Regions from separate parts of the Saccharopolyspora antibiotica genome, predicted to be linked through region 1. Evidence: riboswitches for the same ligand, from Rfam matches in the RefSeq annotation. Region 1 holds a riboswitch; the other holds the start of a gene.
The links. A riboswitch is a leader RNA that binds a small molecule or an ion and turns the genes downstream of it on or off. The one in region 1 is predicted to bind S-adenosylmethionine.
Positions count from the first base shown of each region.

Region 2: another riboswitch for S-adenosylmethionine. It lies ahead of thrC (threonine synthase); the one in region 1 lies ahead of ACL03H_RS16690 (aminotransferase class V-fold PLP-dependent enzyme).

Region 1 covers NZ_JBJZOI010000018.1:139,560-143,582, forward strand. The annotation lists gene ileS (isoleucine--tRNA ligase) at 1-1,958, shown strand, start outside; SAM riboswitch class IV at 2,074-2,188, shown strand; gene ACL03H_RS16690 (aminotransferase class V-fold PLP-dependent enzyme) at 2,226-3,587, shown strand; gene lspA (signal peptidase II) at 3,612-4,023, shown strand, end outside.
Region 2 covers NZ_JBJZOI010000009.1:20,560-24,582, forward strand. The annotation lists gene ACL03H_RS09065 (ComEC/Rec2 family competence protein) at 1-541, shown strand, start outside; gene thrC (threonine synthase) at 595-1,863, opposite strand; SAM riboswitch class I at 1,876-2,003, opposite strand; gene holA (DNA polymerase III subunit delta) at 2,112-3,095, shown strand; gene rpsT (30S ribosomal protein S20) at 3,198-3,458, opposite strand; gene ACL03H_RS09085 (TSUP family transporter) at 3,676-4,023, shown strand, end outside.

The DNA of each region.
Region 1 (4,023 bases):
AAGCCGGGCTGCTGCTGCGGCACGAGACCTACGACCACCCGTACCCGCACTGCTGGCGCTGCGACAACGCGCTGATCCAGCGCGCCCTGTCGTCCTGGTTCGTGGCCGTCACCCAGTTCCGGGACCGCATGGTCGAGCTGAACCAGCAGATCAACTGGGTGCCCGGGCACATCCGGGACGGCCAGTTCGGCAAGTGGCTGTCGAACGCCCGCGACTGGAACATCTCCCGGAACCGGTACTGGGGCTCGCCGATCCCGGTGTGGACCTCCGACGATCCCGCCCACCCGCGCACCGACGTGTACGGCTCGCTGGAGGAGCTGGAGCGCGACTTCGGGGTGCGGCCCACCGACCTGCACCGCCCGAACATCGACGAGCTGACCCGCCCCAACCCGGACGACCCGACCGGCCGGTCCACGATGCGGCGGGTGCCGGAGGTGCTGGACTGCTGGTTCGAGTCCGGGGCGATGCCGTTCGCCCAGGTCCACTACCCGTTCGAGAACGCCGACTGGTTCGAGCACCACTACCCGGGCGACTTCATCGTCGAGTACAACGGCCAGTCCCGCGGCTGGTTCTACCTGCTGCACGTGCTGGCGACCGCGCTGTTCGACCGGCCGGCGTTCTCCAACGTCGTCGCGCACGGCATCGTGCTCGGCGACGACGGCATGAAGATGTCGAAGTCGAAGAACAACTACCCGGACGTCAACGAGGTCTTCGACCGCGACGGCTCGGACGCGATGCGCTGGTTCCTGATGGCCAGCCCGATCCTGCGCGGCGGGGACCTCGTGGTCACCGAGCGCGGCATCCGGGACGCGGTTCGCCAGGCCGTCCTGCCGCTGTGGAACTCCTGGTACTTCCTGGCGCTGTACGCCAACGCCGAGGGCGTCGAAGGCCGGTTCCGGGTGGACAGCCAGCACGTGCTGGACCGCTACGTGCTGGCCAAGACCCACGAACTCGTCGGCGACGTGCAGGCAGCGATGGACGTCTTCGACCCCGCCGGGGCCTGCGCCAGCGTCCGGGACTTCCTGGAGGTGCTGACCAACTGGTACGTGCGCCGCTCCCGGGACCGGTTCTGGGCCGGGGACGCCGACGCCATCGACACCCTGCACACCGTGCTGGAGGTGACCAGCCGGGTGGTGGCGCCGTTGCTGCCGCTGACCGCCGAGGCGGTGTGGCGCGGGCTCACCGGCGGCCGCTCGGTGCACCTGACCGACTGGCCGCTGGTCGACGAGCTGCCCGCCGACGCGGCGCTGGTCTCGGCGATGGACCGGGTGCGCCAGGTGTGCTCCTCGGCGCTGGCGCTGCGCAAGGCCAACACGCTGCGGGTGCGGCTGCCGCTGGCGAAGCTCGTCGTGGCCGTGCCGGAGTCGGAAGCGCTGCGGTCGTTCGCGGACCTGGTGCGCGAGGAGGTCAACGTCAAGGAGGTCGAGCTGACCTCCGACGTGGCCGCCCACGGCCGGTTCGAGATCGCCGTGAACGCCCGCGCTGCCGGACCCCGGCTCGGCAAGGACGTGCAGCGGGTGATCAAGGCCGTGAAGTCCGGCGACTGGACCCGGACCCCGGCCGGTGCCGTCGTCGCCGGTGGCATCGAGTTGCAGGAGGGCGAGTTCACCGAGCGCCTGGTCTCCACCGACACCGGGGCGGCCGCGGCGCTGCCCGGCGGCACCGGGCTCGTGGTGCTGGACTGCGAGGTCACCCCGGAGCTGGCCGCCGAGGGCGTCGCCCGGGACGTGGTGCGGGTCGTGCAGCAGGCCCGCCGGGACGCCGGTTTCGAGGTCTCGGACCGGATCCGGGTGGAGCTCTCCGCCCCGGCGGAGGTGCTGGCCGCCGTCGACGCGCACCGCGCGTTCATCGCCGGTGAGACCCTCGCCGACGCCGTGGCGGCGGGCGAGGCCGAAGGCGGTTCCGAGGGCAGCGTCGGGGACGGCGTGGCCGTGTCGGTCGCCGTCACCCGCGTCTGATCGTCGCGTCCGGGCGGGCTCCTCGCGGGCCCGCCCGGACGGGCGTGGCGCGCCTCCCACTTCGCGGACGGGGTGTTGCGCGCGGCGGAGTCGATCCCTAGTGTTCTCCGGCGAAGGTCATGAGTGCCAGCGGGAAACCCCGGTTTGCTGGCCGGCAACCCTCCTACCGCGGTGGGGTGCCCCGGGTGAGGACCTGGCCGATCGCGCAGGGCGATCGGCAAGCGCGGGCCCCGAACGCTCCGGGCCCGGGAGGCCTGAGGAGGCATCGTGTCGTCAGCCGTCCGCTCCGCCACCGGTGAGCGCACCCCCACCCCCGCCTGGTCCCTCGTGGACTCCGTCCCGGTGGTGCCCGCGGTGGTCGGCTCCCAGCTGCGGGTTCCGCTGGTCACCGGCCGGTCCGTCGAGTACGCGAACCTCGACCACGGAGCCAGCGCGCCCTGCCTGAACGCGGTGCGCGACGCCGTGAACGAGCTGCTGCCCTGGTACGCCAGCGTGCACCGGGGCGCCGGTTTCGCCTCGCAGGTCTGCACCCGCGTCTACGAAGGGGCGCGGGACGTCCTGCGCCGGTTCGTCGGCGCTCGCCGCACCGACTCGGTGATCTTCACGCGGAACACCACCGACGCGCTGAACCTGCTGGCCGCCGCGCTGCCCGCGGAGACCTCGGTGGTCGTCTTCGACACCGAGCACCACGCCGCGCTGCTGCCCTGGGGCGGGACCCGGGTGCGCCACCTCGGCATCCCGGCCAGCCCGGAGGAGGCCGTGCGGCTGCTGGACGACGCGCTCGCCGCCTGTCCCGAGGGGCCGAAGCTCGCGGTGCTCACCGGTGCCTCCAACGTCACCGGTGAGGTGTGGCCGGTCGCCGAGCTCGCCCGCGTCGCCCGCTCGCACGGGGCGCGCACGGTCCTCGACGCCGCGCAGCTCGCCCCGCACCGCCCGGTGCGGATCGCCGACCTCGGCGTGGACCACGCGGTGCTGTCCGGGCACAAGCTCTACGCGCCCTTCGGTGCGGGCGCCCTCATCGGCCGCGACGACTGGCTGGAGCAGGCCCCGCCGTACCTGGCGGGCGGCGGGGCGACCCGCTCGGTCCCCGACACCGGGGAGATCGACTGGACCAGCGGGCCGGAGCGGCACGAGGGCGGTTCCCCGAACACCGTCGGCGTGCACGCGCTCGCCACCGCCTGCGAAGCGCTGGCCGAGCACGCCGAGGCGATCGCCGGGCACGAGGACCAGCTGCTGCGCAGGCTGCGGAGCGGGCTCGCCGAGGTGCCCGGGCTGCGGGAGCTCAGCCTGTTCGGCCCCGAGCACGACCGGGTCGGCGTGGTGAGCTTCACCATCGACGGGCAGGACCCGGGGCTGCTGGCCGCCGCGCTGTCCGCCGAGCACGGCATCGGCGTGCGGGACGGGTTGTTCTGCGCGCACCGCGCGGTGCGCCACCTGCTCACCGGTTCGGGCCAGCAGCGGGCCGTGCGGATCAGCCTCGGGCTCGGCACGACCGTCGAGCACGTGGATCGCCTCGTCACCGCGCTCCGGTCCCTCGTGGCCCGCGGACCGCGGTGGCGCTACGAACAGCAGGACGGGCGCTGGGTGCCCGCGGACGACCCCAGGGAGTTCCCGACCGGCCTGGCGTGAGCCGTCGAGCCGGGGTCGGGGAGAATGGGACGGGTGAACACCGACTCCGAGCATCCAGGATCGAACCCCGCCGCGGGGGAGGGCGCTTCCCGCGAGCCGGAACCGCGCGCCCCGGAAACGGCGGCCGAGGGAGCCGAGCAGGCGGGCGGAGCCGAGGCGGTCGCCTCGTCCCGGGCCCCCCGCGCGTTGCTGGTGCTGTTGTTCGGGGTCGCCGCGCTGCTGCTCGCCGCCGACGTGGTCACCAAGATCGCGGCGGTGGCGGCGCTGGAGGGCCGACCGGCCGTGGAGCTGCTGGGCGGTTCGGTCTACCTGGTGCTGGTGCGCAACCCCGGGGCCGCGTTCTCGCTGGCCACCGGCATGACCTGGCTGCTGGCGCTGCTGGCGATCGCGGTGGTCGGGGCGATCGTGTGGCTGGCGCCGAAGCTGCGCTCGACCG
Region 2 (4,023 bases), on a different contig from region 1:
GGACCAGCCCGCCTGGGCGGCGCGGGAGGTGCGCGACACCGCCCGCGCGCACGGTGCGCCAGTGCTGCGGCTGAGCGCGGGACAGCGCCTCCGCTGGCCCGGACTGGTGCTCGACGTGCTCGGGCCGCGCGGGCGGCTGGCTCGCAGCACCTCGGCCGAGGACGCCAACGATGCGTCGCTGGTGGTCAAGGCGACCACTCCGGCGGGTCGGGTGCTGCTGACCGGAGACGTGGAGCTGCCGGGGCAGGGAGCGCTGCTCGCGGCCGGAGCCGACCTGCGGGCGGAGGTGCTCAAGGTGCCGCACCACGGCTCCCGCTACACCACGCCCGAACTGCTCGCCGCGGTGCGCCCGAAGCTGGCGGTGATCAGCGTCGGTGCGGGCAACGACTACGGCCACCCGAGCCGGCTGATCCTGAGCGCGCTCATCCGGGCGGGCGCGCGGGTCCAGCGGACCGATCTCGGCGGGGACATCGCGATCGTGCCCGCGGAGCGGGGCAGCGAGGCCGTGGCGCGCGGAGATCCCGTGCGTCCGGACGACTGAGCCGCTGGCTCACGCACCGGGGGCCGCGACGCGGCGCGGCCCCCGGTGGGCGATCACAGGCCGAGGGCCGCGTTCACGGCCTCGGTGCTGGGGGAGACGGTGGCCTTCGGGCCCACCTGGTCCTGCACCGCGTCCAGGGTCTTGAGCCCGTCACCGGTGATCAGCAGCACCGTCTCCTGGTCCGGGTCGATCTTGCCGGCCTCGATGAGCTTCTTCGCCGTCGCGACGGTCACCCCGCCCGCGGTCTCGGCGAAGATGCCCTCGGTGCGGGCCAGCAGCCGGATGCCCTGGACGACCTCCTCGTCGGAGACGTCTTCGATGGCACCCCCGGTCCGGCGCACCGCGTCGAGCACGTACGGGCCGTCGGCGGGCGCGCCGATGGCCAGCGAGCGGGCGATGGTGTCCGGGCGAACCGGCTGCACCACGTCGTGCTCGCTCTTGAACGCGCTGGCGACGGGGGAGCAGCCGGTGGCCTGCGCACCGAAGATCCGGTACGGGCTCTGCTCGACCAGACCGGTCTGCCCGAGCTCGCGGAAGCCCTTGTCCACCTTGGTCAGCTGCGAGCCGGAGGCGATGGGGACGACGATCTGCTCGGGGAGCCGCCAGCCGAGCTGCTCGGCGACCTCGAAGCCGAGGGTCTTGGAACCCTCCGAGTAGTAGGGGCGCACGTTGACGTTGACGAACGCCCAGTCCTCGTGCTCGGCGGCGAGCTCGGTGGCCAGCCGGTTCACGTCGTCGTAGTTGCCGTCGACGGCGAGCAGCGAGCCGTCGTAGACCGCGCTCATCAGGATCTTCGCCCGCTCCAGGTTGGACGGGACGAGCACCACCGAGTCCCAGCCGGCGCGCGCGGCGGCGGCGGCCACCGCGTTCGCGAGGTTGCCGGTGGAGGGGCAGGCCAGCACCTTGAAGCCGAACTCGCGGGCGGCCGCCAGGGCCACCGCGACCACGCGGTCCTTGAAGGAGTGCGTGGGGTTGCCGGTGTCGTCCTTGATCCAGATCCGCTTGACGCCGAGCGCCTTCGCGAGGTTGTCGGCGCGCACCAGCCGGGTACAGCCGGGCTCGGTGTTCGGGTGCTCCTCGACGTTCGTCGGCACGGGCAGCAACCGCTTGTACCGCCAGATCGAGCGCGGCCCCGCCTCGATGTCCTCGCGGCGGATGCGCCCGAAGTCGTAGGCGACCTCCAGCGGCGAGAAGTCCTCCAGCGAGACGAACTCGGGAGCGAGGGGCTGGCGGTGGCCCTCCTCCTTCGACACCAGCTCGACGGCGGGGCCGAGGTCGTAGGTCTTGCCGGTGGGGTTCGGGGCGTGGGCGGCAGCGGTCATCGCGAGGTCCTTTCCTCATCTGTCCCGCGGGCGGGTCGGAGTTGGCACCAATTTCTTCGACTGCCTCGCGGATGCCGCGAAAGGTCGAGATGGTTGCCGGGGCTTCATCGGGCCGTTCCCTCTGCCCCTCTGGATGAGCGTGTTCGGTTGTGGCTGCAACGCTACGGGAGGGCCTCGACTCCTGGCCAGCGCGGTCCCGGCGCCCGGGAACGGAAGGTGGTGTCAGCGGGTCGTGGGACGATGCCCCCATGAGTTCGCCGTCGGTGGTCCTCGATCCGCTGCACCTGATCCTCGGGGACGAGGAACTGCTGGTGGAGCGCGCCTTGTGGGAGGCGGTGGGTGCCGCCCGCGCGGCCGACCCCGAAACCGAGCTGCGCCGCATCAAGGTGAGTGAACTCACCCCGCCGGAACTCGACGAACTGCTCAGCCCCTCGCTCTTCGCGGAGGGTCGAGTGGTGGCCCTGGACGCCGCGCAGGACGCGGGCAAGGAGATCGCCGAAGCGATCCTCGCGCACGCGAAGCGGCCTTCGGAGGGCGTGGTGCTCGTGATCGTGCACACCGGTGGCGGACGCAGCAAGAACGCCAAGGAGCTGCCGGGCGCGCTGCGCAAGCTCAACGCCCGCGTGACCGAGTGCAACAAGATCACCAAGGGGCCCCAGCGGGAGGCCTTCGTCAAGGACGAGGTGCGGCGCGCGGGCGGGCGCATCGACCCCGCCGGGGTGAACGCTCTGATCGAGTCGGTCGGGTTCGACCTGCGCGAGCTGTCGTCGGCGGCGTCGCAGCTGGTCGCCGATGCCGGCGGCCGGATCGACGAGGCCGAGGTGCGGCGCTACCACCGCGGCAGGGCCGAGGTCACCGGGTTCGCCGTCGCCGAGAAGGCGGTCACCGGCGACCGAGCGGGGGCGTTGGAGGCGCTGCGCTGGGCGTTGCAGCTCGGCGTGGCCCACGTGCTCATCGCTGACGCGCTGGCGGACTCGGTGCGCACCATCGGCCGGGTCGCGGCCCACGGCCGGGGCGACCCGTTCCGGCTCGCGGGGGACCTCGGGATGCCCGCGTGGAAGGTGAAGAAGGCCCAGGCGCAGGCCCGGGGCTGGAGCAGCGGCACGGTCGCGGAAGCGCTGCGCGTGGTTGCCGTGCTCAACGCCGAGGTCAAGGGCATGGCCGCCGACGCCGATCACGCGCTGGAACGCACCGTGCTGCGTCTGACCGAGCTGCACGGGTCGCGGAACTGACCCGGCGACCGGCCCCGGGCGCACGAGAACGGGGCCCGCTCCCCGGAGGGAACGGACCCCGTTGTGGCTCGCGTCGGCCGGGTGAACCCGGCCTGGTGCGGCTCAGAGCTCGTTGGCGACCTTGGCCAGCGCCGACTTCTTGTTGGCGGCCTGGTTGGCGTGGATGACGCCCTTGCCGGCGGCCTTGTCCAGCGTGCGCGCGGCGGCGCGCTGCAGCTCCATGGCCTTGTCCTTGTCGCCGGCGGCAGCGGCCTCGCGGAACTTGCGGATGGCGGTCTTGATCGAGGACTTGACCGACTTGTTGCGCAGGCGGTTGCGCTCGTTGGTCTTGATCCGCTTCATCTGGGACTTGATGTTGGCCACTGCTGGCGCCTCTTCCTTCGATCGGATGGTCGTGCCGCGCTCAATCGGCGCTGCCCCACCGGATCCGGTGGCACGCAGCTTTCCTCCCTGGCGGAACGCCGCACGGCACGGTCGACGATCCTAGCAACGCGGCGCCCGGCCTCCCGCGTCGGTCCTGCCTGCGAGGCGGCTCACACGCGGGCTCCCGCCGCTGCTCCGCGGCTTAGGCTTGCGCTTCGTGTTCACCGCATTGGGTTGGCCCGGGTTCGCCGAGCTGTCGCTGGCCGGGGTGTTGTTCCTGTGCTGCGCGGCCTTCCTCGCGGGCGCGGTGGACGCGATCGTCGGCGGTGGCGGACTGATCCAGCTGCCCGCCATGCTGCTGCTGGTCCCCGGTGGCGACCTGATCTACTCGCTGGGCACGAACAAGCTGGCCGCGGTCGCGGGCACCGCTGCCGCGGCGCGGACCTACGCCAAGCGCACGCCCGTGCCGTGGCGCAGCGCGCTGCCGATGGCGGCGGTGGCGTTCCTCGGGGCGCTGGGCGGTGCGATGTTCGCCGCGTCGTTGCCCGAGAGCGTGCTCACCTAC